Regions from separate parts of the Kribbella sp. NPDC005582 genome, predicted to be linked through region 1. Evidence: riboswitches for the same ligand, from Rfam matches in the RefSeq annotation. Region 1 holds a riboswitch; the other holds the start of a gene.
What was found. A riboswitch is a leader RNA that binds a small molecule or an ion and turns the genes downstream of it on or off. The one in region 1 is predicted to bind S-adenosylmethionine.

Region 1 (15,420 bases):
TTTACGGTCTTGACCGTAAGTCCTTTTGCGTCGGATTGCGACCCCTAACCGCCTGATGGTGTCCCTAAGGAGCCGGCCATGACTGTTCTATCGCATCCGGTCGGCGTTCCAGCCGGCACTGGATCGGCGCCGATCAGCGCGATCCGGACCCGAGTAGTCAGTGCTCCGTATCGCCGGCCGTTCCAGATCAGCAGTGGTACCAGCACCGAGTTGATCAGTCTGGTGGTCGAAGTGCACACCGCCGACGGCGCGGTCGGGATCGGCGAGACGTCCCCGATGACGGCGTACACGGGCGAGACGCTGGCCGGCGTCACCGCGGCGATCGAGGAGCACCTCGCGCCCGCGATGATCGGTCGCGACCCGCTCGACCGGGCCGGCGCCCATGTCGTGATGGACGGCGTCCTACGCGGCCAGCATGTCGCGAAGTCCGGACTCGACATTGCCCTGTACGACTTGGCCGGCCGTCTGAGCGGTTGGCCGGTGCATGCGCTGCTCGGCGGCAGCATCCGGAGTCGGGTCCAGACGGCCTGGGTGGTCGGCCTCGGCACGCTCGACGAGATGGCAGCCGAAGCCGCTGAGTACTCCGCGCGCGGTTTCCAGCATCTGAAGCTCAAGGGCGGCCATGACCCGGCCAAGGACCTCGAGCTGGTGCGTGCGGTCCGGGCGGCGGTCCCTGCGGAGACGGAGCTCTGCTTGGACGCCAACGAGGGGTACGACGCGACCACCTCCCTGCCGTACCTCGCCAAGATGACAGATGCCGGTCTGAGCCTGCTGGAGCAGCCACTGCCACGCTGGGACCTCGCCGGCATGGTGCGGCTGCGGCAGCGGCTCGACGTCCGCGTGATGGCCGACGAGAGCATGCACTCGCTCCACGACGCCCTGGAGATCGTACGGCGCGGGGCGGCCGACGTACTGAACATCAAAATCCTCAAGGTCGGCGGACTGCACCGTGCACTGCAGATCGCCAATCTGGCCGAGGCTGCGGGCCTAGCGGTGAAGATAGGCTCGATGCCGGAGCTGGGCATCGCCACCCTGGCCGCGGTGCACCTGGCCGCCGCCGTACCGGGTGCGACCGTTGCGGCCGACCTGGTGGGGCCGCTGCTGGTCGAGGAGGACCCGCTGGCTCCGAGCGTGTTCGCCGACTGCAAGGGCTGGATCGACGTACCCACCCGACCTGGCCTCGGCCACGACGTCTGAGAGGTCTCATGCATCCGCTCGTCGAACAACTCCGCGGCACCGTCCTCCCCGCAGTCTTCACACCGATGGACAGCACCGGAGCCGTCGCGTACGACGCCCTCACCCCGTACGCCGCTGCTATCGCGACGCAAGAGATCGGTGGGATCGCAGTGTGGGCCCACACCGGCCGTGGGCTGTACCTGAACGCTACCGACCGCACCAAGGTCCTGGAGACGTGGCGGCAGGCAACAACAGCGCCAATTGTGGCCGGAGTCGGCGTACCGCGGTCAGAGTCACCGCAGAGCCTGCAGGAGTCTGCAGACCTGACCGTGGCGATGGCTCTGCAGGCTGCTGATGCCGGAGCGGACGCAGTGATGGTCTATCCGCTGGCGGGCCTGGCAGAGCTGTCCGACGGACACGACCAGGCAGTGAAGCTGCACGAGCGGGTGGCGACCGAGAGTGGACTGCCACTGGTCGGTTTCTACCTGCACGGGGAGGCCGGTGGATACCCCTACCCGCCAGAGCTCATCCGGGACCTGCTGAGCCTCGATGCGATGCTCGGGGTGAAGACGGCGACGCTGGATCGAGCCATCGGCACGCAGGACGCCATCTGGGCCGGCCGGGACACGGGCAAGCTGCTGATCACGGGCGAGGACCGGATGTACGGCCCGTCGTTCATGTGGGGCGCCGATACGGCTCTGGTCGGTATCGCATCAGCGCAGGTAGAGCTGTCCGTTGCTGTCATCAGAGCTTGGACTACCGGCGATCACAGTGCGTTCCTGACTGCTTCGGATCGGCTGGACCGGTTCGCAGCGGCCACCTTCTACGCGCCGATCGAGGGCTACGTGCAACGGATGATCTGGGCGGCCGTGTGGGAGGGCCTGATCCCGGAGGAGGCCGCGCACGATCCCTACGGCCCGACGCTGGCCGATGCGGAGCGTGACCTGGTGGTTCGCACGCTCGAGGAGCTGCACTCCGACGACAAGTGAGGTGGCGCGCTCCCTCCGTCGCTCCACCACACCTCGTCCGCAGCCGACCAAGCATTATGGTCCTGACCGAAACTAAAAGACGTCGCAGCGATCGTCAAGTGTTCACCTTTGCTGCATTACAGTGCGTGGCATGGGAGTGTCCTGATGGCGGTCGTGGTCGGCGTTGTCGGTCCGGAGGACGTGGTGCAGCGCGTGATCGCGACCGGTCCGCCGAGCGGCGCCACCCTGCAACCGCTCTCCTACCGGCACGAGACCGAGACCGTCGAGCTGGTCGAGCAGTCCCAGGAGAAGGTCGACGCACTGCTCTTCACCGGCGTGGTCCCGTACACGATCGCTACGGACGCCGGCGTGGTGAATCGCCCCGCGATGTACGTCTCGTACGACGGTGCCACGCTCCTGAGGGCACTCGTCGAGCTGCTGCGACTCGGCCACAATGTCACCCAGTTCTCGATCGACACACTCCGGCGCAGTGAGGTCCTGGAGACGCTGATCGAGGCCAAGCTGCCGACCGACCAGATCCAGGTGCTGCCGTATCGGCCCGGTCTGACGTCGGACGACATCGTCGCCTTCCACCGCGGAGCGCGCGACAAGCACAGCACCAAGATCGCGATCAGCTGCCTCGGTTCGGCCTTCCATCTGCTCGAGAACGAGATGCCCTCGGTCCGCCTGGTCCCGTCGCGCTACTCGATCCGCTCCACCCTGCAGGCGCTCGTCCTCACCACCAGCGGCCAGCACGTCGGCGACGCCCAGGTCGCCCTCGGCATCGTCGACCTGCCCGAACCCGACGACGCCCTGGCCGGTGACCTGATCACCCTCGGCGGCAGCCTCGCCCTGCTCCCCGACGGCCGGCACCTGGTCGTCACCACCCGCGGCCTGCTCGAGCAGGCGACCGAACAGTTCACCCGGATGCCGCTGCTCGACCACCTCGCCGCGCGGCACAGCACGGCGTACGTCGGCTTCGGTATCGGACGCACCGCCGCGGAAGCCGAAGCCCTGGCCCGCCGCGCCGTCGGCCGCGCCGGCTCGATCGGCTCCGTGGCCGGCGTCGTCTCGATGTCCGACGACGTCGAGATCGTCATCCAGCCCTCCGGCGACCAGCCTGCCCTCCCCCGCGGCGCCGAAAGCCTCCCCCTGCTCGCCCGCCGCGTAGGCCTCAACCCCCAAACCCTGTCGAGGATGCGCGAACTCACCGAGAAGAACCCCGACGGCCTCACCACCCAAGACGTCGCCGACCACCTGGCCGTCCAGCTCCGCACCGCCCGCCGAGTGCTCAAGCGCCTCGAACGAGCCGGCCTCGCCGACCCCATCGCCACCCAGCAACACGGCCGAACCGGCCGCCCACCCACCATCTACGCCATCCGCCTCTGAACACACCAACGGATATCCGTCCGTGTGATCGGTCAGGGGGTGATGACGGTGATGCCGGCGGGGGTGCCGTTGGAAAGGGCGGCGAGGGCGGCGGGGGTTTCGTCTAGGGTGATGGTGCGGGTGATCAGGGCGGCGGGGTTTAGGTTGCCATTGGCAACTAAGGCGAGCATTTCGGGGTAGGCGTGGGCGGGCATGCCGTGGCTGCCGAGCCATTGGAGCTCTTGGCCGATCAGCCGGCTGACATCGAGTTGTACGCCGGAGGGCAGCAGCCCGATCTGCACGTGCCGACCGCGGGGCCTGAGCGCGCGCAGTGCCTGCTGGACCAGGTCATTCGATCCGAGCGCGTCGAACGTGACGTCCGCAGCGAGGTCAACCCCGACAGTTGTGCTCAGCGTCTCGGCAGCGCCATACGAAGCAGCCAGCGCCAGCGCGGCCGGGTTCGTGTCGACCGCGATCACCCGCGCACCCGCCGCGGCTGCGATCATCACTGCGGACAGCCCGACTCCACCGCAGCCGTAGACGGCCACAGTCTCGCCCGGCGATACCTTCCCCACCTGCCGCACAGCCCGGTACGACGTCGCGAAGCGGCACCCCAGCCCAGCCGCCGTACCGAAGTCGAGTTCGTCGGGCAGCCGCACGAGATTCACCTGCGCGTACGGGATCGCGACGTACTCGGCGAACGATCCCCAGTAGTTGAACCCCGGCTGCAGCTGATTCGGACAGACCTGCTGATTGCCCGAAGCGCACTCGGCACACGACCCACAGGCGCAGATAAACGGCGTGGTGACCCGATCCCCGACCTGCCAGCCCTCGACGCCGGCACCGATCGCCGCGACAGTCCCCGCCAATTCATGGCCGGGCACATGCGGCAACACGATGTCCGAGTCGTGCCCCATCCACCCGTGCCAGTCACTGCGGCACAGCCCGGTCGCCTCGACCTTCAAGACGACGGACCCCGCCGCCACAGACGGCTGCGGAACTTCCCGCACTTCCGGCACAACGCCGTACTTCTCGATCACCACAGCGCGCATGCCGTCACCCTACGCAGAACTCGTTGCCTTCCGGGTCGAGCATCACGATGTGACCGAGCTCGGGACCGTAGAAATCTTCGCGGACCTGCACAGCGCCGAGGGCCACCAGTTCGGCGGCCTTCGCACGCATGCGGCCGGCGGAGGCGGCTGACCGCTCGCCAGGACCCGCGACGCGGATGTCGAGGTGCAGGCGGTTCTTGGCGGTCTTGGGTTCAGGCACGCGGAGCCAGCCGATCGCCGGGCCGACGTCGTCCGGGTCGATGATCCCGGCGCCGTCCGGGCTGTCGAAGCCGGGCTCGATCACATAGTCGAGGGCAGCGGCCCAGAACCGGGCCAGTCGCTGCGGGTCGGCGGCGTCCGCGCCGATGGTCCATTTGGTCGCCATACCAGCGACGGTAGCGGTGGTTCCGGACGGTTGCCGCCCGGAACCACCGGGAAAATCAGCAGCCGCCGGCGACGGCGGGAATGATCGAGACCTGGCCGCCGTCCTTGATGGCGGTCTGCAGGCCGTCGGCGAAGCGGACGTCGTCGTCGTTCACGTAGACGTTCACGAAGCGGCGTAGCTCGCCGGACTCGTCGAGCACGCGGGACTTGATCCCGGGGTACGACGCGTCGAGTGAATCCAGGACCTCAGTCAGCGTCGCGCCCTCGGCGGACACCTCGGAGACGCCTTGGGTGTAGGGCCGGAGGATGGTCGGAACGCGAACACTCACACTCACTGCAGGCCTGCCTTCACGAAGGCGTCGTACGACGCGGGGATGGTCACCTTCGGGCCGACCCGGTCGGCCACGGCGTCGAGCGTCTTGAGCCCGTCGCCGGAGTTGATGATCACGGTCTCGGCGTCGGGGTCGAGCTGACCGGTCGCGATCAGCTTCTTCAGCGTCGCCACCGTCACGCCGCCGGCGGTCTCGGTGAAGATGCCCTCGGTGCGGGCGAGCAGCTGAATGCCGTCGACGACTTCCTCGTCGGACACGTCCTCGATCACTCCACCGGTACGGCGGGCGACGTCGAGCACATACGGGCCGTCGGCCGGGTTGCCGATGGCCAGCGACTTCGCGATCGTGTCGGGCTTGACCGGCTTGACCACGTCGTACCCGTCGCGGAACGCCTGGGCGACCGGCGAGCAGCCGGTGGCCTGGGCGCCGTAGATCTTGTAGTCGGTGGCGTCCACCAGACCGAGCTTGCCGAGCTCGGTGAAGCCCTTGTCGATCTTCGTCAGCTGCGAGCCGGAGGCGACCGGGATCACGACCTGCTGCGGGATCCGCCAGCCGAGCTGCTCGGCGATCTCGTAGGCCAGCGTCTTGGAACCCTCGGAGTAGTAAGGGCGAACGTTGACGTTCACGAACGCCCAGCCCTCCTCCTCACCGGCGATCTCGGAGGCCAGCTTGTTCACGTCATCGTAGTTGCCGTCGACGGCCACCAGGGTCCCGCCGTACACGGCGGTGGTGATGATCTTGGGTCGCTCGAGGTCCTTCGGAATGAAGACGACCGAGCGGATCCCGGCCCGGGCGGCGGCCGCGGCGACCGCGTTGGCCAGGTTGCCGGTGGAGGGGCAGGCGAAGACCTTCAGGCCCAGCTCGCGGGTGGCGCTCAGGGCACTGGCCACGACCCGGTCCTTGAAGGAGTGGGTCGGGTTGCCGGAGTCGTCCTTCACCCAGAGCTTGCGCAGGCCGAGCTCGCGGGCCAGGTTCTGCGCGTCGATGAGCCGGGTGTAGCCGGGCTCGGTGTTCGGGAAGCTGGCCACGTCGACGGGGACGGGCAGCAGTGGCTGGTAGCGCCAGATGTTCTTGGGGCCGGCCTCGATCTGTTCGCGGGTGATGGCCGGGAACTCGTACCCGACCTCGAGCGGACCGAAGCACTCCATACAGGCGTAGAACGGGCCGAGCGGCGACTTCGCCCCACAGGCGCGACAGCTCAGGTGCGTACCGTTGCCGAAGGCACCTTCACGGATGGTGTGGGTAGCGGCGGTGGCCAGGCTCATGGCTGAGGTTCCCCTCTCATCTTCCCCGCGAACACCGGATCTCGATGGCGGGACGGATTTGGCACCGTTCCACCGTGAGTGGCCCCGGGGTGGGGTCTCGACGGGGAGGGTTGCCGGGACTTCAACGGGCCGTTTCCCTCAGTCCCTCTGGATGAGCTGCCCCCGAGATTACCCAATCGGAGCCGGATCGCACCCTCCGACTTTCAGCATGTGAGACGCCGTCTCATGAACGGTGCTCCAGGAACCGCATCACCGGCGTGGCCGCGACACCGTGCAGTACGACGCTCAGGACCACCGTGAAACCGAGTGTCGCCCACAGCCAGGGCAGGTCCGCGCTGAAGTGCATGCCGACCGCGGCGAGGTAGTAGATCGACGACACGCCCCGCACGCCGAAGGCTGCTGTCGCCCAGGCCTCGGTGCGGCTGAGGCCCGATCTGATGAGCGACAACCGCCCCACGATCGGCCGTACGACGACCACCAGCAGCACGCCGATCGCCACCCCGGTCCAGGTGAGCGGCTTGAGCAGTCCCGCCGTGACCGCGACCCCGAGAAGCAGCAGGATGCCCCAGGTCAGGATGTGTTCGAGCTCACTGATGAAGTCGTGCAGCTCGCTGTGGAAATCGTGGCTGCGTTCGGCGGACCGCAGGGTGAGTGCGCCCACGAAGACCGCGATGAAGCCGTATCCGTGGGCCACTTCGGTCAGGCCGTAGATACCCAGCGTCATCGCCAGCGCGAGGACCGGCTCCCGCGCGTCCGCCAGCCGCAGACTCACCGTCCGGGCCGAGAACGTCATCCGCCCGAGCAACCAGCCCACACCGAAGCCGATAGCCACCCCGATGACCGTCTTGCCGACCACATCCCAGGCGAACCACTCCACCGGCGAAAAGCTCTTGGTAGCAAGGAAAACCGCGAGGTAGACGAGTGGTGCGGCCAGTCCGTCGTTCAGACCGGCCTCCGAGGTCAGACCGAAGCGCACCTCGTCTTCCTCGTCGACCTCGGCGTCCTCGCCGGTCGTCGGACCGCCGACCTGCACATCCGACGCCAGTACCGGGTCGGTGGGCGCCAGGATCGCCGCGATCAGCAGCGCGGTTGGCAACGCGAGGCCGAGCAGCCAGCCCACTCCGGCCAGCGCTGCCACACCGGCCGGCATCGCGATGAACAGCAGCCGCCAGGTGACGCTCCAGTGCAGAAGGCTGATCGGCCGATCGATCGCGAGCCCCACACCCATCAGCGCGATGATCACGGTCAGCTCGGCCAGATGCTTGGTGAGCTCCGGCTCCGCGATCGGACTGAGGTGCGTGCGGTCCACGACCAGTCCGAGCAGCATTCCGCCGCCCAGGAACGCGATTGGCGCAGAAACGGCGTACCGGGAGAGGAGGCGGGGCAGCACGGCACCGAGCAGGAGGGCGAGTCCCGCGACCAGGTACAGCCCGTCCCCGTTGATCACGCCGCTCTAGTGCCCAGTGCTAGCGCAAGCGATGCGTCGCACCGGGAGTGTGAGTGGGCAGAGCCTTGCGGGGGCCGTAGCGCGGGTGACCGATGCCGGCCATCTCGAGCAGGCGCTGCACCCGGAACCGGTGACCGCGGTACGGCTCGATCAGCTCCGCACAGCCGTCGTCGTCCAGCTCCTCGCCGATCAACGCGTACGAGACATTGCGGGAGACGTGATAGTCCGCGAACGAGAACGCGTCCGCATCACCGTGCGCGCGCTGCCGCACCTCAGCGGCCGTCCACACGCCGACCCCGGGCAGCGACCGCAGCCGCCGCTCGATCTCCGCCGAGTCGGTCAGCTCCAGCGTCCGCTCGAGCGCCTTCGCCCGCGTCGCCGCCGTCACCACCACGCGTGACCGCCGCCCCTCGACACCGGCCCGCAACCACTGCCACGACGGAATCAGCCGCCACTCCTCCGGCGACGGCGGCACCATCATCCGCCGCCCCTCCGGCCCACCAGGGCCTGGCGCAGGCTCGCCGTACACGGTCAGGAGCTGCCGCCACCCGCGGAACGCTTCCTTGCCGGTCACCACCTGCTCGATCCCCGCCGCAGCCATCGCCTCGAACACCGCCCGCGTCCGCGGCACCCGCAGATGCGGAAACCGCCTGGCCGCGTCGACCAGCGCCGGATGCTCGGCCAGCGGCACGAACCCCTCCCAGCTGTCCGCCTCCCCCAGCAACTCCGGCACCCCGTCCAGCGCCCACTCGGCCCCGGCGCCCCAAGCCTCCGCCTCAACCTCTTCGCCCCGAGGCGTCAGCCGCAACAACACCGGCCCCTCAGGCGTCCGCGTCGCCCGCCACACGGTCCGCCGGCCCCCGTCGTACACATAAGCCGGATCCCCCGGCCCCTTCCGCAGCCCACCGATGACCGAGTGCGGATCGACCACCCGCCCCGCCCGCCAAACCCGCACCATCGAACCCACCCGCCAAGTCTCGCTCACCCCGCCGACAAAACTCATACTGAGCCGTATGACCGGGTGGCAGTGGGTGAAGGTGGTGGGGAACCTCGTCAACCTGTCGACGCTGGCGGGGCTGGCGGTGGCGAAGGTCGGGCGGGCTCGGGTTCGGCGGGGGCCGCGGGGGTTGTTGTTCGCGAACGGGTATCGGCTGGGGTTTCCGGTGGCGGGGGCGTTCACGATCGGGAACGTGGTGCTGAGCAAGCACGAGGTGACGTACTTCGCGGACGAGTTGCTGGTGAAGCACGAAGAGCGGCACTCGTGGCAGTACTTCTGCTTGCTGGGGTTGCCGATGCTGCCCTTGTACGTCGTGGGGGTCGTCGTGTCGTGGTTGCTGACCGGATGCCCGGCGTCGCGGAACCCGTTCGAGCGGATGGCCAGTCTGAAGGACGGCGGCTATGTCGAGCGGCCGATGCAGCCGCTGAACCGCACGGTGATGCAGGCGCTCAGCGCGCTGCGATCGCGTCCGAAAGGGCCGTGAGAACGGTGACGACGCCGGTGGGGTCGTCGACGACGATGTCGGCGGCTTCGATCAGCTCGGTGGCGCCGGAGGAGCGAGTAGCCAGCAGTACGGCGTTCAGTCCGGTACTGCGCTGTTCGTCGACGGCACGGAAGGCCGCGAGGTCGCCGAGGTCGTCACCGGCGTAGAGGATCGACTGTGCGCCGGTTGAGGTGAGCAGTCGGCGGAGAGCGACGCCCTTGTCGATTCCGGGCGGGCGGAGCTCCAGAACCAAGTTGCCGGGCTCCAGGCGGAGCTGGGTTGCGTCGGCGAGCTCGGTGAGCGGTGCGCGGAGGCGGTCCAGCGCATCCGCCGGATCGCTCAGGCGACGCGTGTGAACGGCCAGAGAGCTCTCTTTGTCCTCCACGAAGGCATCTGGCACACCAGCGGCGCTCAGCAGCTCAGGGAGCCGCTCACGCGCCACAGAGACGCCGGGCGGGACCGGGTCGCTGGTGATCTTGCCGGTGGACGCCTCCCACTGCTCCAGCCCGTAGTGACCCAGTACGACGAGGCTGCCGAGACCGGGGTGTCCGGTGACGCCAGTGAGCTCCGTGGCGACCAGGGCCGGTCGGCCGGTCACGATGGCCACCTGGCGCACCGAGCGCGCCAGCCGGGCCAGTGCGTCGAGTGCGCCGTCAGCGGGCCGCGCACGGGCCGGGTCCTCGACAAGAGGTGACAGGGTGCCGTCGAAATCGGAGGCGATCACCGCACTGGCCGGACCGGCGACGATCGCCTGCCAGCCGGCGTGACCGCGGTCGGTTTGGATGACCGGCGTACTCATCCGGTGTAGTCCGCGGTCAGGATCACTGTCAGGCGATCCTTCTTCATGTTGTCCAGTGCCGGCTTCGTCCTGGCGACACCGAGGTCGCGGGCGAGCTGGTTGGCGGCCTGAACCATGCCCGGCGGGTAGTAGACCGTGCTCTCGACGATCTTGCCGTGCCAGTTGTCGACGCCGGAGACCGTCCAGCCGGCCTGCCGCGCGCGCCCGGCGACCTGGTCGGCCAGGCCCTTGCGCGGGGTGTTGTTGTACACCTCGGCGGCCGGTCGCTCAGTGGCCGGAATCGTCGTCGGCCGGGTGGCCGGCGGCTGCGTCGGAGCTGTCGTCGGCGGCTCAGCGGGCGGGTCGGTCGGGGTTGGCACAGCCGTCGGCTCGGAGGTCGGTGCGGCGGTGGTCTTCCGCGGCGGCACGCTCGCGCCGACGGTCGACGGTCCACCCGACGACGGCTTGGCCGACGGCTTCGGCGTACTGGTGGTCTTCGGCTCGTCCGCGCTGCTGTCGTGCCCACGCGTCCCGAACAGCACCAGCAGTCCACCGACCACGGCAACGACGGCAACCACAGCGACCAGGGACGAGAGCACTTGGCCCTGGTCGCCCTTGGGGCGGGACATCGTCAGACCTCGATACCCAGTCGACGTGCGGAGCGGGCGCGCTGGCGGGCGGCGCGCAGCCGGCGCAGGCGCTTCACCAGCAGCGGATCGTGCGCAAGGGCCTCGGGCCGGTCGATCAGCGCGTTCAGCACCTGGTAGTACCGGGTGGCGGACATCTGGAACTGGTCCCGGATCGCCTGCTCCTTGGCACCGGCGTACTTCCACCAGTGGCGCTCGAAGGCCAGGATCTGGCCGTCCCGCTCGGAGAGTCCCGCGATCACTGGCGATGCGGCTTCGGCGGGCTCGGAAGAGCTGGCGTTGGCGCTGTCCATCTGCTGCTGACTCCTGTGCGGTCGGTGATCGTCCGTCCGCGTTCCACTGTACGTGCCGAACAACAGCAATGTCATTCACCTGGGAGACGACACGGAGCGTGTCGTACGCGGGCGGCCGGGCAGGGGCAACTCTGGCAGGATCAAGGGGTGAGCTCAACTCTTTCCAGCCAGGCGCTGGTGGAAGAGCTGCAGGCCAGGAGCCGTGAGGTGGACCCGCTGGTCAACGCCATCTGCACGCCCAATCCCGCCGCTCTCACCGATGCCGTTCGACTCGATACGGAGCGTGACCAAGGTCGCGTCCGTGGACCGCTGCACGGCGTACCGGTTCTGGTGAAGGACAACATCGACACGGCGAACCTGCTGACCACCGCCGGATCACTGGCGCTGGCCGAGCAACCACCGCCGCCGCAGGACGCACCGCTGGTCCAGCGGCTGCGCGCGGCCGGCTGCGTGATCCTCGGCAAGACCAACCTGAGCGAGTGGGCCAACTTCCGCGGCTCCTCGTCCTCCTCCGGCTGGTCCGCGTACGGCGGCCTCACGCGGAACCCGTATGCGTTGAACCGCTCGGCCGGCGGCTCGTCGAGCGGATCCGGGGTCGCAGTGGCCGCCGGACTCGCGGACTTCGCCATCGGCACCGAAACGAACGGTTCGATCGTCTGCCCGGCCGCACTGAACGGCGTGGTCGGTCTGAAGCCCACAGTGGGTCTCATCCCGCAGCAGGGCATCGTTCCGATCTCACACTCGCAGGACACCGCCGGTCCGATGACCAGGACGGTCCTGCAGTCCGCAGCTCTTCTCACCGTGCTCACCGGCGGTGGGACCGATTACACCGAGCACTGTCGCGGCGCAGACCTCAGCGGCGTTCGCATCGGCGTACCGCGTGGTCCGCTCTGGGGCTACTCGCACGGGCTGGACCGGGTGGTCGAGCAGGCTCTGGAGACGCTCAGCCGCTGCGGTGCCACGCTGGTCGACCACCTGTCGTTGCCGACGCCCGGTGGCGAGGAGGACCAGCTCCAGGTGCTCGCACACGAGATGAAGATCGACATGGCGGCGTATCTCGCCACTCGTGCTCCGGGCGGTCCGAAGACTCTGGACGACCTCATAGCCTTCAACCGCGAGCATGCGGACGTGGAGCTGAAGTGGTTCGGCCAGGAGCTGTTCGAGCGGGCCGCTGCGACCGAGGGGCTCGATTCACCCGCCTACGTCTCTTCCCGGCTCACCGCACTGCGCGCGGGCCGCGACGGCATCGACGATCTGCTCCGGGACAACCAGCTCGACACACTGGTCAGTCCGTCGTACTCACCGGCGTGGAGCATCGACCTGGTGAACGGCGACAACGTGCTCGGCGGCTCGTCCTCCCACGCCGCACTGGCCGGCTATCCGTTGCTCTCGGTGCCCGCCGGACTGGTCGCCGGACTACCGGTCGGCATCACGTTCAGCGGGACCGGCGGGAGTGACGCCACGCTCATTCGCTTGGCTCACGCCTTCGAAACGGCGAGAATCACTGCAGATGGACCGTTCCCGACACCGGAGTTCACACAGTGGGTGTAGATCGCGTCAACTGGGGCATCGTTGCTACTGGCAACATCTCCACGTCGTTCACCCGTGATCTGAAGCTGCTGGACGACGCGGTCGCGACCGCCGTCGCCTCCCGGTCGCAGGAGAGCGCGGACCGGTTCGCCGCCGAGCACGGCATCGAGCACGCGTACGACGACTACCGCCGACTGATCGACTCCGGCACGGTCGACGTGATCTACATCGGCACTCCGCACCCACAGCACTATGCGATCGCCCGTACGGCGTTGCAGGCCGGAATCGCAGTGCTGTGCGAGAAGCCGGTGACGCTCACCGCAGCACAGGCTCGCGATCTGATCGCTGTCGCCACTGAGAACAAGACACTGTTCGCCGAAGCGATGTGGATGCGGACCAATCCGGTCATCCAGGCCCTGTTCGCGGATCTGGCGACCGGAGTGATCGGCGAGCCGCAGCAGGTCGTTGCCGACTTCGCCTTTCACAAGCCCTCGCTGCCCGCACGACTGCTGGACCCGGCCCTGGGCGGCGGATCGCTGATGGACGGCGGCATCTATCCCATGACATTCGCCTACATGGCACTGGGCCGCCCGGCCGAGGTGAAGGCGGTGGCGTCCCTCAACGAGGACAACATCGACCTTAACGTCGCCATGGCCTGGCGCTACGACTCCGGTGCGGTCGCGGCCCTTACCTGCGGCCTGAAGTCGCAGAACCCGTGGGTCGCGTCGGTGAGTGGCCCCGAGGGCAGCCTGCAGCTGCCGCACCGGTTCCATCACCCGGAGTACTACGTCCGTCACACGGCCACCGGCGCCGAGCGGATCGACGTACCGGCGCATGGGCTTGGGTACCACTACGAGGCCGCCGACGTGATGCGCGCGCTGCGGGCGGGACTGATCGAGGTTCCGTCGCTGCCGCACGCCGGGACACTCGAGATCCTCGAACTGCTCGACGAGACGCGGAGCCAGATCGGGGTCCGTTACCCCGGTGACGACGACGACCTGACTGGATGAACAACACCATGCCCGACGGACGAAGTTCCTTCGTAGTGGTGGCCAACCGGCTGCCTGTCGACCGAATCGAGATGCCCGACGGCAGTACGGCGTGGCGGCGCAGCCCGGGCGGACTGGTCACCGCACTGCACCCGGTGATGCAGGCCCACGAGGGCGCCTGGATCGGCTGGACCGGTAGCGCCGACGAGAAGGTGGACCCGTTCGACAACGACGGGATGCACCTGGTCCCGGTGATGCTGACCGCCGAGGACGTGGAGCTGTACTACGAGGGCTTCTCGAACGCGACGCTCTGGCCGCTCTACCACGACGTGATCGTCGCACCGGAGTTCCATCGTGAGTGGTGGGAGTCCTACGTCGCAGTGAACCGCCGGTTCGCCGAGGCGGCCGCGGAGGCGGCTGACGACGGCGCTGACGTCTGGGTGCACGACTACCAGCTCCAGCTGGTGCCGGCGATGCTGCGCCGGCTGCGTCCGGACGTGCGGATCGGGTTCTTCCTGCACATCCCGTTCCCGCCCACCGAGCTGTTCGCCCAGATGCCCTGGCGCCGGCAGATCCTCGACGGGCTGATGGGCGCGGACCTGGTCGGCTTCCAGCGTCCTGGCGCCGCCTCCAACTTCGCCCGGCTCGCCCGCAACCGGATGGGCCTGCGGACGCGGGGCGACCGCATCCACCTGCCGGACGACCGCGTCGTCCGCGCCAAGGCCTTCCCGATCTCGATCGACGTCGGTGAGCTGGAGGAGCTGGCCCGCAAGCCGGAGACCGAGCAGCGGGCGCAGGAGATCCGCGACGAGGTCGGCAACCCGGCGCACATCCTGCTCGGTGTCGACCGGCTCGACTACACCAAGGGCATCCGCCAGCGCATGCGTGCGTTCGGTGAGCTCCTGGACGAGCAGCGGATCTCCGTCGACGAGGCGGTCTTCGTGCAGGTCGCGACGCCGTCCCGCGAGCGCGTGGAGCAGTACCGCGTGCTGCGCGACGAGATCGAGCTCCTGGTCGGCCGGATCAACGGTGAGCACGGCCGGATCGGCACCCCGGCGATCAACTACCTGCACACGTCGTACTCGCGGACCGAGATGGCCGCGCTGTTCCGGGCCGCCGACGTGGCCGTGGTGACCCCGCTGCGCGACGGCATGAACCTGGTCGCCAAGGAGTACGTCGCGACCCGGTACGACGACACCGGCGCGCTGGTGCTGAGTGAGTTCGCCGGTGCGGCCGACGAGTTCCGGCAGGCCTTTCTGGTCAACCCGCACGACATCAACGGCATGAAGGACACGATCGTCGACGCCATGAACACCGACGACCGCCAGCTCGGCCGCCGGATGAAGGCGATGCGCAAACACCTCGCCGCCCACGACGTGAACCTGTGGGCCGCGACGTTCCTCAAGGCCCTGCATGACGAGGAGTGACGGCCGCTTCCTCGCACTGGACCTCGGTACGTCGTCCGCCCGCGCACTGGTCCTGTCCGCGGCCGATGCGTCGCCGGTGCCGGGCGCACTGGCTCGCCACAAGATCAGTCCGACGTACGGCGCGGACGGGTCCGCGGTGCTGGACCTGCACGAGTACATCGAGGGCCTGCTGAGCTGTCTGGACGAGCTGCAGCAAGGCGGGCACCTCGTGGACATCCAGGCGATCGTCCTGTCCACACAGTGGCACTCGATCGTTGCCCTGGACAGCCATGGCGCAGCCCTG
Region 2 (15,420 bases), on a different contig from region 1:
AGGTCCATGTCGTCGCCGATCTCGTCGTCGAGGTCCTTGCTCGGCGCGGCGACGGCGGTGACGTCCTCACGGTACGTCGGCTCCAGCTGTGTCTTGGTGTGCTCGACGACCGCGCGGATCTCGGACTCGGTGACCCACGAACCCTGGATACGCATCGGCTTGCTCGCGCCCATCGGCAGGAACAGGCCGTCACCCTGACCGACCAGCTTCTCGGCGCCGGGCTGGTCCAGGATGACCCGGCTGTCGGCCAGCGACGAGGTCGCGAAGGCCAGCCGGGACGGCACGTTCGCCTTGATCAGACCGGTGACGACGTCGACCGACGGCCGTTGCGTGGCCAGCACCAGGTGGATACCGGCGGCCCGGGCGAGCTGCGTGATCCGGACGATCGAGTCCTCGACGTCGCGCGGAGCCACCATCATCAGGTCGGCCAGCTCGTCGACGATCACCAGCAGATACGGGTACGGCGTCAGCACACGCTCGGACCCTGGTGGCGGCTTCACCTTGCCGCCGCGGACCGCCTTGTTGAAGTCGTCGACGTGCCGGAAGCCGAACGCCGCGAGGTCGTCGTACCGCATGTCCATCTCGCGGACGACCCACTGCAGTGCCTCGGCCGCCTTCTTGGCGTTGGTGATGATCGGCGTGATCAGGTGCGGGATGCCCTCGTAGTTGTTCAGCTCGACCCGCTTGGGGTCGACGAGGATCATCCGCACCTCGTCGGGCGTGGCCCGCATCAGCACCGACGTGATGAGCGAGTTGACGAACGACGACTTACCGGAACCGGTCGCACCGGCGACCAGCAGGTGCGGCATCTTCGCCATGTTCGCGACCACGAAGCCGCCCTCGACGTCCTTGCCCAGTCCGGCCACCATCGGGTGGTGGTCGTTGCGGGCGGTCGCCGAGCGGATCACGTCGCCGAGGCTGACGATCTCCTTGTCGGTGTTCGGGATCTCGATACCGATCGCGGACTTGCCGGGGATCGGGGACAGGATCCGGACGTCGGCCGAGGCGACGGCGTACGCGATGTTCTTGGACAGCGCGGTGACCTTCTCGACCTTGACCGCGGAGCCGAGCTCGACCTCGTACCGCGTGACTGTCGGGCCGCGCGTGTACGCCGTGACCTGCGCATCGATGCCGAACTGCTCGAACACCTCGGTCAACCGGTCGACCACCGCGTCGGACGCCTTGGTCCGGGCTTTGTGCACCGAACCCGGCTTCAGGATCTGACCGTCGGGCAGCGTGTAGGTGATGTCGCCGGACAGGCTCAACTGCTCGACGCGCTGCGGCATCGGAGTGTGCTGCGGCGGCTCCGCAGGCGGTGCGTCGTGCACCTTGAAGTCCGGCGTGGCAGGCGCGGCGGCAGCAGCGGCGGCCTCCGCGTCGACGTCGTACGCGTCCTCTTCCGGCGGTGCGGGCTTCGGCTTGCGGCCGCGCTTGGAGATCTCGCGGCCTTCGAGCACCGGCGAGTCGTACGGCTTGATCGTCGGATCGCCGTCGTCCTCGAGCGCCGCCTTGGCGCGCCGCTCCTTGCGCGTGAGCCGCACGGTGTCGTCGGTGGCGGGCTCCGTGGCCGGCGCCGCCTCCTCCGGCAGCTCGGTCCGCCCCATCAGTACGTCGAACGCCGCGCGCACCCGGAGCGGGATCGCGTAGATCGCCGTACCGGTGATGATCAGCAGGCCGAAGATCGAGAGCAGCACGAGCAGCGGAGCGGCGACGTACTGCGTCATCAGGTACGAGAGTGATGCGGAGATGACGTAGCCGATCGCACCGCCGGCGTCGTGCAGCGGCGCATCGCCGGGAGTCTCCGGCCGCGGAATGCCGTGGGCGATGTGCACCAGCCCGAGCACTCCGAACGACAGCAGCGTCCAGCCGATGATCTGACGCCCGGCCGGCCCGTTGCGCTCCGGGTTCCGCAGCGTGCGGACGGCCATCGCGAGCAGCAGGATCGGGACGGCCCAGCCGGTCATGCCGATGCTTTCGCCGACCGCGGTCCGGACGCCGTTCCCGACCGCACCCGGCAGGCGCCACCAGATCGAGGCGGCCACGACGATCGCCAGGCCGATCAGGAACAGGCCGGCGCCGTCGCGACGGTGCTCGGGATCCAGGTCGCGAGCACCGTGACCGATCCCGCGGGCCATCCGGCCGAGCAGGTGGGCGATGCCGATCCACAGCTTGATCAGGCCGCGGCCGATCGCCAGCATGGCGGCCGCGAACGGCCCTGGCCCGCTGTTTTTGGGCGTGCTGGTCCGCGCGGCAGTGCTACCACCGCGCTTCGCGCTCTGCCCACGCTTCTGGGCGGCTGACGGACGGGTGCGTCCACCGGCAGCGGCTCGGGCCGTACTGGGCCGTTTCGCTGCCGACTTCTGCGCCCGCGCCGGGGAAGACGTGCGGGTCGCCATGTTTAGCAGGCTACCTCCAATACCACTCGAGTCCCACGTGTCACACGCCGATCACGCTGCCCCATCCGTAGCGTCACGGCTCAGAAGACGGGCCACGCCTCAGTGGGACGCTGCTGGCCCATGCCCGGTGCCTTCCAGTCGCAAACGCCGCGCGGGAAGGCCTGCCGGAGAGCTTTCCACTGGCCCGCAGTGAAGCCGGCTCGGTAGTCCGCGGGTGACAGCGGACGCAGGCGGCACTTGATGATGTCGTTGGCAACAGATGCGCCCGCCACCTGGCGCGGCGCCGGCCAGACCGGGTAGAGCGTGTTGCACCGGGTCGTACCGATGCCGTTGACCTGCTTCTCGACGATCTTGGGGCCCTGCGGACTCCAGCAGGCCTCGACGAGCGACGACGGCTTATTGCGGAGCAGGCGGCTGTGCGGCGAGCCAGGGCCGGTGTCGGCGTCCATCGCGTCCATCCACTGGTTCAGGGACTTCAGCGCGGACAGTACGACGGGGTTGGCGGAGCTGAAGCCGCCGGGCGCGTCGGCCGGCTGCACCAGCATCACCTGGTTGCCCGCGTCACCGTTGGCCTTCACCAGCCGCTCACGCAGCGAGAACGAGTGGAACATCAGGTGAATGTCACCGTTCGGCAGTTCGTCCAGGTACTGCCGGTAGTCGATGATCGGCGTGCTCGCCAGTCCCCCGCCGCCGTTGATCAGTTGTCCGGTCCGGTACGCCGTGCTGATCGCCGAAGGATCGGCCTGCGTGCGACCGGGGACGAAGTTGGCGTCGGTGTCGAAGCCGCCGATCGCGCGATTCAGGTCGACGAACTGCGCCGCGGTGATCTTGCCCGCGTTCAGCGCGGCCAGGCCGTACTGAATCCCCACGTTGTCCAGAGGCCGCCGGACCACACCTGAGGCGTTCTTGCCCCAGATGTTCACCTGATGGTCGTAGACATCACAGCGCGCACCACCGCGGTTCGACACCGGGTCGTAGCGCAGCGCCACAGGTAGTTGCTCAGGGCAATAGACCCGCGGGTCGATCCGTCGGGCGGCGCCGGCCAGGTTGGCGATCGTCTCGACCTTGCCGAACCCGGCCGCGGCACGCTTCGCGGCGTCGGTCCAGCCGCCGGCCGACCGGAAGTAGTGATCCAGCAGCAGCGCATCGGTGATCGTGTGCAGCGTCGCGAAACCGACCTCGGGGAAGACGCACGACGCGATGATCCCGTCCAGCAGCCCCGGATAGTTGTCGGCGATCTGGAAGACCTGGTACGAACCGCCCGAGCAGCCCCAGCCGATCGTCTGCCGCGGTACGCCGATCGTCTCGGCGATGTGCTCGCGGGTCATCGTCATCGTCTCGGCGGCGAGCACCCCGTTGCAGTTCACGCCGAACACGTTCAGGCTCGACGAAGCAACGGCGTACCCGCGACCCAGCAGTACGTCGTCGTTGATCCCGCCGGTGGTGCTCCCCTGCTGGTACCACCCACCCGGGCAACCGCCGCCGAACGTGTAGACCAGCCGGCCGTTCCAGCCCGACGGCGGCCGCTGCGCGCTCGGCGCACCCTCGGCGCGATCGTGCAGTACGGCGTACTCGTAGATCGAGCGGTTGATCACGCCGGTCTCGACGCGGACGATGTACGGCACCCGCCGGCCGTCCGACGTGGTGGTCGTCGCCAGGTCGGCCGGTTTCGTTGCCGGCAGCACCTTCAGCGACCGGTCCACCGTCGAGCGGTACAGGTAGTCGACCCGGGTCGGCACCGAACAGTTCGGCCCGGTCGCGGGCCCGAGCTTCACCTTCGCGAGCGTCGTGAACCCGGCCGTCCCGCAGATGTACGGCGTCTCGTGCGGTCCCGCCAGCATCGGGCCGGACCGCGGATAGTTGGTGATGCCGAGCCGGGCCTCGCCCGCGGTGACCGTGTTCCGGCCGACCACCAGACCCCGGACCAGCCCGATCAGCCGGTCGCGGGTCCGCGTGAAGACGCCGGTGACATCACGTCCGTTCAGCTCGACGACGACGTTCTCGAGGTTCCGTCCGGTGATGCCGATCAGCGCGTTGCCGTCGCTGACGAAGTCCGCACGCGGCGTCGACAGCACCTCGATCCGGACGCCGTACGCCGCACTCGCGGGCGCGACCAGCAACGCGGTGAGCACCGCGAAGAGGAGCGCGACGAGGGCGGCCGGACGCTTCATGGCAGGAAGTTGACCACAGCCTCCGGGCCATCGGAAGACTTGTTACCAGATCGATCAGGCTCCGGTGACGCCATCGAGTTGTTCCCGCAGCAGGTCCGCGTGCCCGCAGTGCCGCCCGTACTCGCCGATCATGTGGATGTAGATCATCCGGAGCGTCGACTCCGTCCCCCGGAACGTGAACCGCTCGTCCAGCGAGCGTCCGGCGGCCGCCGCATCAGACAGCTTCCACTCCGCGATCAGCCCTTCGTACGCCGCCTGTGCGTCCGCCGGGTCGATGAGCTCGAAGTCGGCGTCCTTGCCCAGCTCCGGCGCGAACAGCGGCTCGACCGGGTCCCCGTCCGCGAAGTGGATCCGGAACCAGATCCGCTCGACCTTGGTCAGATGCCGGATCAGGCCCAGCAGCGACAGGTTCGAGGGCGGGGACGGCCGCTCGGCGAGCTGCTCGGCGGTCAGGCCGGCGCACTTGAACAGCAAGGTCCTGCGATAGAAGTCCAGATAGCCCTGCAGCAGCTCGGCTTCGGGCGCGGTCAGCGATCCGTCCGGACGCTCAACCTCAGGGGCGGTCCAGACCGCGGTGTTGTTCATGCCGCCCATCCAACACGGCGAGGCCCGCGTGCGGCCAACCGGTTACGGGTTGACCGGCGGCGCCCAGTCCGGTCGCCGGATCAGACAGAACGGATGCCCCGCCGGATCCTCGAACACCGAGTCGGCCAGTCGGCGCGCGCCGAGCGCGATCACCGCCGCGGCGGCCGGCTCGAGATCGTCGACCATCACGTCGAAGTGCGCCTGCTGCGGATGGGCCGGGTCCGGCCACTGCGGCCGCTGGTACTCCGGGGCCCGCTGGAAGGCCAGCCCCGAGGTCCGGTCGTTGTCGGCGACCACCACCCAGTCGTCGCTGCGGTAGGTGATCGGTTTGCCGAGCACCGCGGCGTAGAACTCCGCCAGTGCGAGCGGATCCGGGCAGTCGAACGCCAGGTGATGCAGTCTTCCGATCATGTCCGCTCCTCGCGTCGTCTCACGATGTGTATGTGTATCTCATAGCATGAGATTAGGGCTGGCGTCCTCGTGGCCGGTTCGTTACCGTTCTCGGCAGGTCATGAGCGCCAGCGTCAAGCCCCGGCTCGCTGGCCGGCAACCCTCCTCCGCGGTGGGGTGCCCCGGGTGAGGACCAGGCCGTGCGGATACCCCGTTCGGCAAGTGCGGACTTCCCGGGAGCGAAGCCATGTCGATCCTCTCCATCCTCGAGCCGGCCAGCACGACCACCCCGCGCGCGGCGGTCACCCGCCCGGCGAACGGTTCGATCCCTGCCACCGTCGGCGCCGACCTGCTGGTCCCGCTGGCCGACGGCCGCGTGACGGACTACGCGAACTTCGATCACGGTGCGAGCGCTCCGTGTCTGGAGTCGGTGCGCACCAGCGTCGAGGCGGCCCTGCCGTCGTACGCGTCGGTCCACCGCGGCAACGGCTACGCCTCCCGCATCACCACCCAGTGGTACGAGCGGGCCCGCGCCGAGGTGCACAGCTTCGTCGGCGCCCGCGCGGACGACCAGGTGATCTTCACCCGGCAGACCACCGACGCACTGAACCTGCTGGCACACGCGGTCCCGGCCGACGCGACAGTGATCGTCTTCGAGTCCGAGCACCACGCCGCGCTGCTGCCGTGGGGCGAGGAGCGCACCGTCCGGCTTGCGGCTCCCGAATCGGCCAGTGCGGCCGTGACCGCTGTGGCCGACGCGCTGCGGTCCGCTCCGGAGGGTCCGCGGCTGGTCGTCGTCACCGGCGCGTCGAACGTCACCGGCGAGATCTTCCCGATCGCCGAGCTCGCCGCCGTCGCCAAGGCGCACGGTGCGCGGATTTGCCTCGATGCTGCCCAGCTGGCACCGCACCGCACCGTCGACATTGCCGAGCTGGACGTCGACTGGGTCGCGCTCTCCGGCCACAAGCTCTACGCGCCGTACGGCGCCGGTGCGCTGATCGGCCGCGCGGACTGGCTCGACGCCGCCGACCCCTACCTGTACGGCGGGGGCGCGACCACCGCGGTCACCGGCGACGGCGTGGTCTGGGCGACCGGCCCGTCCCGGCACGAGGGTGGCTCCCCCAACGTCATCGGCGCGATCGCCCTGGCCTCGGCCTGCGCGACGATCAGCCGGCACCGCGAGGCGATCGAGCAGCACGAGCGCAGTCTGCTCGCCCGGCTCCGCACCGGCCTCGCGCAGATCGCCGAGGTCACGACGTACTCGATCTTCGGCGCCGAGGCCGACCGCGTCGGCACCGTCTGCTTCACGATCAAGGGTCTGAGCTCGACGCTGGTCTCCGCCGCACTCAGCGCGGAGTACGGCATCGGCGTCCGCGACGGCAAGTTCTGCGCGCACCCGCTGGTCGGCCACCTGCTCGCCGACGCACCCGAACACGGTACGGCGGTCCGCGCCAGCCTCGGCCTCGGGACGACCCGCGAGCACGTGGACCGGCTGGTCGGCGCAGTGCGCACGCTGGCCACCAACGGGCCGCGCGCGGAGTACGAGGACACCGACCACGGCTGTCAGCCGGCCGACGACCCTCGTGACCTCCACGCACCCCGCATCTGGTGACAAGGCCCTCCTACTGCTCAGGAGTCTTCAGACCTACATGGTGAGCAGCGAACGCCAGTAGGTCCGCCCACTCCGCCGCGATCATCGCGGCGGGTTTGCCGAAGCCGTGACCGGTGTTGACCTCCACTCGGGTCAAGACGGGTTCGGCCGCGGACTGGGCATGCTGCAACGCAGCGATGAACTTGTGACTGTGCAACGGCACCACCCGGTCATCGTGGTCACCGGTGACCACGAGCGTGGCCGGGTACGCCGTACCGTCCTGCACGCGGTGCAGCGGCGAGTAGGCCAGCAGATCCTCGAACTGCTCCGGGTTGTCCGGATGCCCGAAGTCGGAAGCCCACGCGGCACCCACTGTGAACAGGTGGAACCGCAGCATGTCCAGTACGCCGACACCGGGCAGCGCGACCTTGAAGAGGTCGGGCCGCTGCGTCATGGCCGCACCGACGAGCAGTCCGCCGTTGCTGCGGCCGTGAATCGCCAGCTGCTCCGGAGTGGTCACACCGGTCTCGGCGAGATGCTCCGCGACGGCGATGAAGTCGTCAAACACCTGCTGTTTGTTCTTGAGCCGGCCAGCGTCGTGCCAGTCGCTGCCGTACTCACCGCCGCCCCGCAGGTTGGCGATCGCCAGCACTCCCCCGGCCTGGAGCCAACCCGCCCAGCCGGGCTTGTAGTCGGCCAGGATCGGGATGCGGAAGCCGCCGTACCCGTAGAGCAGGGTCGGACGCGGTGCGGCGAAGTCGAGGTCGGAACGGCTGATCAGGAAGTACGGAACCTCGCCAGCCTTCTTGCGCAGCACCGTGACCTCGGGCGAGGTGTAGCTGCTGGAACCCTGCACCAGCTCGGGCAGCGCCCGCACCTCGGCGGTCGATGCGGAGACGACGTACGAGACCGTGGGATCGACAGTGGTCGACAAACCGATGAAGAGCTCGTCGTGCTTGGTGCTGGCGTTCAGAGCGAGCACACCACCACCCTGTACGTCGGCCACGCGTTCACGCGAACCGTCGAGGTCGTAGAGCTTCAGCACCGGCTGGGCGTCTGCCAGCGTCAGGGTCGCGAGTCCCGACGCTGTCCCGCGGACAGCCTGCAGGGCGTGCTCCCCTTCGGGGACGAGGTCGGTGAACGTGCCGTCGAGGTCGGCCAGCACCACGCGCCCGAGCGGAGCGTCACGGTCGGTCTGCAGCACCAGCTGGTCACCGGACATCCGGACGAAGAAGATCTCGTCGGCGAGCTCGTCCACGACCTTGATCGGCTCGCCGAGACCATCGGTGGTGATCGGGTAGAGCCACAGCAGCGACGCGGGGTCGGTGCCTTCGGTGATGTGGACGACGACGTACCGGTCGTCGTCGGAGACCTCGGGTGTGATGAACAACCGGTCGTTGTCCGGGAAGCTGAGGACCAGCTCGTCTTCGGACTGCGGTGTGCCGACGCGGTGCAGCTTCAGCTGCCCAGCAGCAAGTGTGGTGGTCTCCGTGCCCTCGCTGCGCCCGCTGGACGCGTAGTGCAGGTACAGATACGCCGAGCTGTCCGGCAGCCACGTGGCCTCGCAGAACTTGGCCTCCGTCACCACGTCGTCCACCGGATCCCCAGTGGCGATGTCGAGCAGCCTGAACGTCGTCCAGTCGCTACCACTCTCGTTGATGCCGTACGCGAAGTACTTGCCGTCGGGGCTGACGGTGAACGAGCCCAGCGAGTCGGTGCCGTCGGCGGACAACGTGTTCGGGTCGATCAGCACCCGGCCGCCGTCCAGCAGCTCCGCGAGCGACCCAGCGACGTACACGACATCCTGTGCCTGCGTGCCGTCGTTGCGACCGACGAAGTACCAGCCGCTCTTCTTGGCCGGCACTCCGGCCCGCGGCCGCGCCAGGATCGCGGACATTGTGGTCTGGAACCACTCCCGCTCCGGATAGCTCGCCAGCTCGGCCTCGGTGTACTCGTTCTGACGCCGGACCCAGTCCTGCGTCTCCGGTGCGTCAGGGTCTTCGAGCCAGCGGTAGGGATCCGCGATCTCGTGCCCATGCAAGGTTTCGACGACATCGTCGCGGCGGCTGTCCGGGTAGGTCATGGGGACAAACCTAACCCGCGCCCGGAGCCACCGCCCGCGCAATAAGCTCGAAGATCGGCCGTGGGTCGACGTCGTCGTGCCGGGCGATCCGATGCAGGATCAGCCCTTCCGATGCAGCGGCAACCATGCGAGCCGCCACGACAGGATCCGCGGCGCCGAGCGCGGTCAGGCCTTCGGTGGCGCCGGCCTCCAGTGCGGCCCGGCCGCGGGACAGGGACTCGCGGAGTTCGGCGTCATGGCTGCCCTCGAGGAAGAGCACCAACCGGGCCGTGGTCTGCACGCGATTGACTCTGGTGATGAGGTCGAACAGCCAGCACATCGCATCCACGAACTCCGCCGCCGTCGTCGGCCGGAAGGCCGGACCGACCGCTTGGAGATCCGCCTCCGCGAGCCAGTCGGCGACACCGGTCAGCAAGGCGGCCCGGCTGCGGAAGTAGTTGGAGGTCGAGCCTTTCGGCAGGCCTGCCCGCTCGTCGACCCGGGCGTGCGTCAATGCCCGGAGGCCTTCGGTCCCCAGCAGGTCGACAGCGGCACGGAGGGCGCGCGTACGCGGAGAATCCACCGCGTCACTATAAGCGTAGTAGCGGTCGTACTATGTTCGTAGTACCGTCGGATGATGGATCTTCAGGGGGTGAGCCACCGGTTCGTCGACCTCGCGGGCGTGCGTCTGCACGTGACCGAGGCCGGCAGCGGTGAGGCTGTGCTGATGCTGCACGGATTTCCGCAGCACTGGTGGGAGTACCGCGACGTGATTCCGGCGCTCGCGCAGAAGTACCGGGTGATCTGTCCGGATCTGCGCGGCGCCGGTGAGTCCGACGCGCCGCCCACCGGGTACGACCGGGAGACGCTGCTCGGCGACGTCACCGGCCTGCTGGACGCGCTCGAACTCGATCGGGTGCATCTGCTGACGCACGACTGGTCCGGCATGCTGGGGTTCCTGCTGTGCCTGCAGAACCCCGAGCGCGTCCGCGATCACCTGGTGCTGTCGATTCCGCCGCCTGGCGCGAAGCCCGAGCTCAGCATGCTGCCGAAGGTCCTGCGGCACGGGTGGTTCAACCTGCTTCTCCCCTGGCCCGGACTCGGCCCGTGGGCACTCCATCGGACGAGCTTGGCCCGGACGATGCTGCGTGGTCACACGGTCGCGATGCCGGAGGAGACGATCGAGCTCTTCGCGTCACAGTTCACCGAAAGCGCCCGGGCGGTGGCCGGCTCGGCGCTGTACCGCACCTTCATCCAGCCCGAGGGTCTGCGGATGATGCGCGCGAAGAACAGCCAGCGGCTGACCACGCCGACCCGGGTCCTCGTGGGCGCCGAGGACCACGTCGTACGGGCCGGTTCGATCCACGGCTACGAGCCGTTCGTCGACGACCTCGAGGTGGTCGAGGTCGCCGGCGCGTCACACTTCCTGGTCGACGACCGGCCGGACGCCGTGATCGAGCACGCTCTGGAGTTCTTCGCGCAGCACTGAGCGCCGTCAGCGGTGGGCTGGATCGAGGTCCTTGGCCCAGAGGACTGTGCCGAACAGGTTGCGCAGCGACGCGGTGAAGACGCCGGTGCGCGGGTCGATCTGGACGTGGCCGAAGAACTGGTTGCCGCCACTGGGCGGCTGGTTGGGGAAGTCGGCGGCCTTCACGAACTCGGCCTTCGGCCCGAAGGTCGGGTCCAGGGTGTTCGGGCCGAACGTGCCTGCGTTCACCGGACCGGCGACGAGCTCCCAGAACGGGTCGAAGTCGGTGAAGGCCGCACGCGACGGGTCGTAGTGGTGGGCGGCGCAGTAGTGCACGTCCGCGGTCAGCCAGACCGTGTTGCGCACCTTGCGCTTCTTGAACTGGCTGAGCACCCAGGCGATCTCGTGCTCGCGACCGCCGGGCGCGCCGCCGACGCCGTTCGCGACGGCCTCGATCAGCGGGCCGTCCGGAACCAGTAGGCCGAGTGGCATGTCGCTGGCGATCACCTTCCAGGTCGCCTTGGACGCGGCCACCTCACGCACCAGCCACTCCGCCTGTTCGGTGCCCAGCATCGCCACCGGGCCGACGGTGGCCGGTGTGGGGTTGGCGCCGCGGTACGTGCGCATGTCGAGGCAGAAGACGTCGAGCAGCGGTCCGTAGCTCACCTTGCGGTAGATGCGGTTGCGGCCGGCGGTATGCACCATCGGGAGGTACTCGAGGAACGCCTTCCGGGCTCGGGCCGCCAGTACGTCGACCCGCTTCTCGGTGTAGCGGTCATCAGTGAGGATCTCGCCGGGGTACCAGTTGTTCAGCGTCTCGTGGTCGTCCCACTGGCTGACGATCGGTACGTCGGCGTACAGGGCGCGGACGTTGTCGTCGAGCAGGTTGTACTTGTACCGGCCGCGGTACTCCGCCAGCGTCTCGGCGACCTTGGAGACCTCCTCGGTCACCACGTTCTTCCACACCGTGCCGTCCGGGATCTGCACCGTCGCCGCGATCGGGCCGTCGGCGTAGATGTTGTCGCCGGAGTGCAGGAAGAAGTCCGGGCGGGTCTCGTGCATGGCCTTGTACGCGATCATCCCGCCGAACTCCGGGTTGATGCCGTACCCCTGGCCGGCGGTGTCGCCGGTCCAGACGAACGACAGTCCGCGGTTTCGGCCCGGCGTACTGAAGGAGCCCTCGGCGGACTCACCACGCCGGCCGTACGCGTCCTCGAACGCGATCCGGTAGTCGTACCGCTGACCGGGGCGCAAGCCCCGCAGCGGCAGCTGAGCGGTGAAGTCCTGGTCCGATCCGGTGACCGGGCCGCACAGCCGCACTGCGCGATCGAAGCGACCATGGCTCGTCAGGTCGACGACCATCCGCGCATCACGGTCGGTGCGCGACCAGACCACGGCAGAGTTCGAGCTGACGTCACCCGACATGACTCCCGACGGCAGTGCGGGCCGATCACGCCGTACGACGTTCGGAGCCGCCACAGCGACCTCGGGCAACGCCAGCGAAGCACCGGCGACGGTGGATGCGGCCAGGAGCTGGCGGCGACTCAGTTTCATGCGCCAAGCGTCATCCGGCGGGATGACTGACGTGTGAACTGGTGGTGACTGCTTGGCGCGGTATCGGAGTCGCCTTGCGAAGGGTTGCCTCACGTGGTTCCGTTGGGGGCATCAGCCACAGTTGTGGCGCTGCCCTGAACCTGGTGGCGCATCGACGCGATGTACTACCCGGACCGGGGTGTTCTCTTGTCACAGCTCGTCGCGGACAGTAATCCGCAACAGCGCTTCACGAATCTCTACACCGACCTCATGCGCACCGTTCGTGACCTCGGCCTGCTCCGGCGGCGGCCGGGCTACTACTGGATCCGGATCGGCCTGGTGCTCGCCGCCTTCGCCGGAGTCTGGGTCGGTGTCGGCCTGCTCGGCAATTCGTGGTTCCAGCTCCTGATGGCCGGCGCCTTCGCGCTCGTGCTGACCCAGGTCGCGTTCCTCAGCCACGACAGCTCGCACCGGCAGATCTTCCAGTCGGCCAGATGGAACGACTGGACCGCGCGGCTGCTCGCGGGCGGCCTGATCGGGATCAGCTCGGCCTGGTGGAAGTCGAAGCACAGCCGGCACCACGCAGCGCCGAACCAGTTGCAGCACGACCCGGACATCGACATCGGCGTGGTCGCCTTCACCCCGGAGCAGGCGGCTCGCCGGACCGGGTTCCAGGCCTGGCTGACCGCCCGGCAGGGCTGGCTGTTCTTCCCGCTGCTGACGCTGGAAGGCCTGAGCCTGTACGTGTCCAGCGTGGGGCACGTGTTCCGCCGGGGCGCGAAGAAGGTCGAGCGAGTCGAGGGCGCCCTGGTGCTGACCCGCATCGGCAGCTATCTCGCGCTGCTGTTCTACCTGTTGCCGCCCGGTAAGGCGTTCGCGTTCCTCGGCCTGCAGCTCGCCGTCTTCGGCGTCTGCCTCGGCGGATCGTTCGCACCGAACCACACCGGCATGCCGTTGGTGCCGGCATCGATGAAGGTGGACTTCCTGCGTCGCCAGGTGCTGATGTCGCGCAACATCCGGGGCGGTCTGCTGATCGACTTCGTGATGGGCGGACTGAACTACCAGATCGAGCACCATCTCTTCCCGAGCATGCCGCGGCCGACGCTCAAGACGGTCCAGCCGATCGTCCGCGAGTACTGCGAACGGCACGGTGTGAACTACACCGAGGTGTCCCTGCTGGCGTCGTACAAGGTCATCGTGGACTATCTCAACAACGTCGGGCTGCGGGCGCGGGACCCGTGGCAGTGTCCGCTTGTCTCGGCCTACCGGGGGTAGTTGGTGACAGGTCTCGATCCTGAACGAGTGCGTCCGCCGCAGCAGTACACCAGCCTCTACACCGACCTACTGCGGACAGTGCAGGAGCTCGGGCTGTTACGACGGCGGTACGGCTACTACTTCACGCGGATCGGCCTGGTGCTCGTTGCGCTGGCCGGTGTCACGGTAGGCGTCGTCGTACTGGGCAATTCGTGGTTCCAGCTGGTGCTGGCTGTGGTGCTGGCGCTGGTGCTCGTTCAGGTCGCTTTTCTGAGCCATGACAGTGCGCACCGGCAGATCTTCGACTCTGCGGCGTGGAACGACTGGACGGCTCGGGTGCTGGCCGGTGCGCTCGCCGGGATGAGCGTGACGTGGTGGCGCACCAAACACTCACGTCATCACGCCGCACCGAACCAGGTGGACAAAGACCCCGATGTGCAACTGAAGGCGGTCGCCTTCACACCGGATGCGGTGCTGAGCCGCGGACCGCTCGGCCGGTGGATCGCCGCACGCCAGGGCTGGCTGTTCTTCCCCCTGCTGACACTGGAAGGCCTCGGACTGCACGCGTCGAGCATCCGGCACCTGTGTCGCCGTGACGCCGGCAAACTAGAGCGGGTCGAGCTAGCGGTCGTGATCACCCGCCTCACCCTGTACGTCGCCGCGCTGTACGTGCTGCTGCCACCCGCCAAGGCCACTGCGTTCCTGGCTGTGCAGCTCGCCGTCTTCGGAGTGTTCCTGGGCGCTGCCTTCGCACCGAACCACAAAGGCATGCCGCTGGTACCTGCCGGCATGAAGCTCGACTTCCTCCGCCGCCAGGTGCTGATGTCACGCAACATCCGCGGCGGTGTGCTCGTCGACTTCGCCATGGGCGGACTCAACTACCAGATCGAGCACCACCTCTTCCCGAGCATGCCGCGCCCGACGCTGCGCCGCGTGCGCCCGATTGTCCGCGAGTACTGCGAACTGCACGGCGTGAAATACACTGAGGTCGGCCTGTTCGCGTCGTACCGCATCGTCGTCGAGTACCTGAACAACGTCGGCCTGCACGCCCGCGACCCGTTCCAGTGCCCACTGGTGAGCGCTTACCGCAAGTAGTGTGGCCGCATGGTGCTGGGGTTGATTTGTGCGTTGGCTGCGGCGGTCGCCTATGGATTGGCGTCGGTGCTGCAGGCTGCGGCGGCCCGGACCAGCCCTGATGTCAGTGCGCGCGGAGTCGTTCGGATCGTCGGTCAGTGGCGGTTTCTGGTGGGTATCGGGATGGACCTGCTCGGGTTCGGGCTGCAGATGGTTGCCCTGCAGTCGCTGCCGCTGTTCGTCGTACAGGCGGCGCTGGCCGCGAGCCTCGCGGTGACTGCGGTCGTATCGCGGCTGCTCGGCGTACGGCTTGGGGCGAAGGAGTGGACAGCCGTGGTCGCGGTCTGTGGCGGGCTTGCGCTGCTGGGGATCTCGGCCGGCAGCGAGGGCGGTACGGCGGTCGGTCACGCCTTCCGAATGTGGTTGATCGGGGCAACGATTCTGCTCGGGCTGGCCGGGCTCGCGACCCAGCGCGCTCCGCAGCGACTGCGGGCTCCCCTGCTCGGACTGGTCGCGGGGCTGGCGTTCGGCGTCGTGGCGATCTCCGGCCGGATCATCCACGACTTCCACCCGCTCAAGCTGCTCGCCGACCCGGCCCTCTACACAGCCGTGGTCGGCGGTGCGTTGGCGATGTTCTTCTACGCGTCGGCGCTGCAGCGCGGCGGCGTCACGATGGCGACGGCCATGCTGGTCGTCGGCGAGACCGTCTTCCCAGCGTTGGTCGGGCTGCTGGCACTCGGAGATCATTCCCGGCCAGGCTTCGGTGCCGTCGCGGTCGGCGGCTTCCTCGTCGCGGTCGCGGCTGCCGTCGTACTGGCCCGGTTCGGTGAACCGGGCGCAGAGACTACGAGGACGGCGGGATCTCCCCCGAGCCACGAATCGTCAGTTTGACCGGC

Region 2: it holds a riboswitch for S-adenosylmethionine, as region 1 does, so the genes downstream of both, ABZS29_RS29625 (aminotransferase class V-fold PLP-dependent enzyme) here and thrC (threonine synthase) in region 1, are expected to answer to the same signal.

What each region holds. Positions count from the first base shown of each region.
Region 1 covers NZ_JBEXCU010000002.1:169,862-185,281, reverse strand. The annotation lists gene ABZS29_RS12415 (enolase C-terminal domain-like protein) at 79-1,197, shown strand; gene ABZS29_RS12410 (dihydrodipicolinate synthase family protein) at 1,206-2,165, shown strand; gene ABZS29_RS12405 (hypothetical protein) at 2,310-3,533, shown strand; gene ABZS29_RS12400 (alcohol dehydrogenase catalytic domain-containing protein) at 3,566-4,564, opposite strand; gene ABZS29_RS12395 (VOC family protein) at 4,569-4,949, opposite strand; gene ABZS29_RS12390 (ubiquitin-like small modifier protein 1) at 5,005-5,283, opposite strand; gene thrC (threonine synthase) at 5,280-6,545, opposite strand; SAM riboswitch class I at 6,559-6,703, opposite strand; gene ABZS29_RS12380 (cation:proton antiporter) at 6,769-7,992, opposite strand; gene ABZS29_RS12375 (DNA-3-methyladenine glycosylase 2 family protein) at 8,012-8,950, opposite strand; gene ABZS29_RS12370 (hypothetical protein) at 9,006-9,473, shown strand; gene otsB (trehalose-phosphatase) at 9,439-10,272, opposite strand; gene ABZS29_RS12360 (LytR C-terminal domain-containing protein) at 10,269-10,880, opposite strand; gene ABZS29_RS12355 (DUF3263 domain-containing protein) at 10,883-11,191, opposite strand; gene ABZS29_RS12350 (amidase) at 11,339-12,742, shown strand; gene ABZS29_RS12345 (Gfo/Idh/MocA family oxidoreductase) at 12,733-13,731, shown strand; gene ABZS29_RS12340 (trehalose-6-phosphate synthase) at 13,740-15,137, shown strand; gene ABZS29_RS12335 (FGGY family carbohydrate kinase) at 15,124-15,420, shown strand, end outside.
Region 2 covers NZ_JBEXCU010000006.1:57,584-73,003, reverse strand. The annotation lists gene ABZS29_RS29645 (DNA translocase FtsK 4TM domain-containing protein) at 1-2,396, opposite strand, end outside; gene ABZS29_RS29640 (DUF6351 family protein) at 2,477-4,567, opposite strand; gene ABZS29_RS29635 (DinB family protein) at 4,622-5,152, opposite strand; gene ABZS29_RS29630 (VOC family protein) at 5,195-5,563, opposite strand; SAM riboswitch class IV at 5,660-5,773, shown strand; gene ABZS29_RS29625 (aminotransferase class V-fold PLP-dependent enzyme) at 5,790-7,154, shown strand; gene ABZS29_RS29620 (prolyl oligopeptidase family serine peptidase) at 7,165-9,216, opposite strand; gene ABZS29_RS29615 (TetR family transcriptional regulator) at 9,227-9,778, opposite strand; gene ABZS29_RS29610 (alpha/beta hydrolase) at 9,833-10,684, shown strand; gene ABZS29_RS29605 (alkaline phosphatase D family protein) at 10,691-12,217, opposite strand; gene ABZS29_RS29600 (acyl-CoA desaturase) at 12,467-13,471, shown strand; gene ABZS29_RS29595 (acyl-CoA desaturase) at 13,499-14,545, shown strand; gene ABZS29_RS29590 (hypothetical protein) at 14,555-15,415, shown strand; gene ABZS29_RS29585 (LacI family DNA-binding transcriptional regulator) at 15,369-15,420, opposite strand, start outside.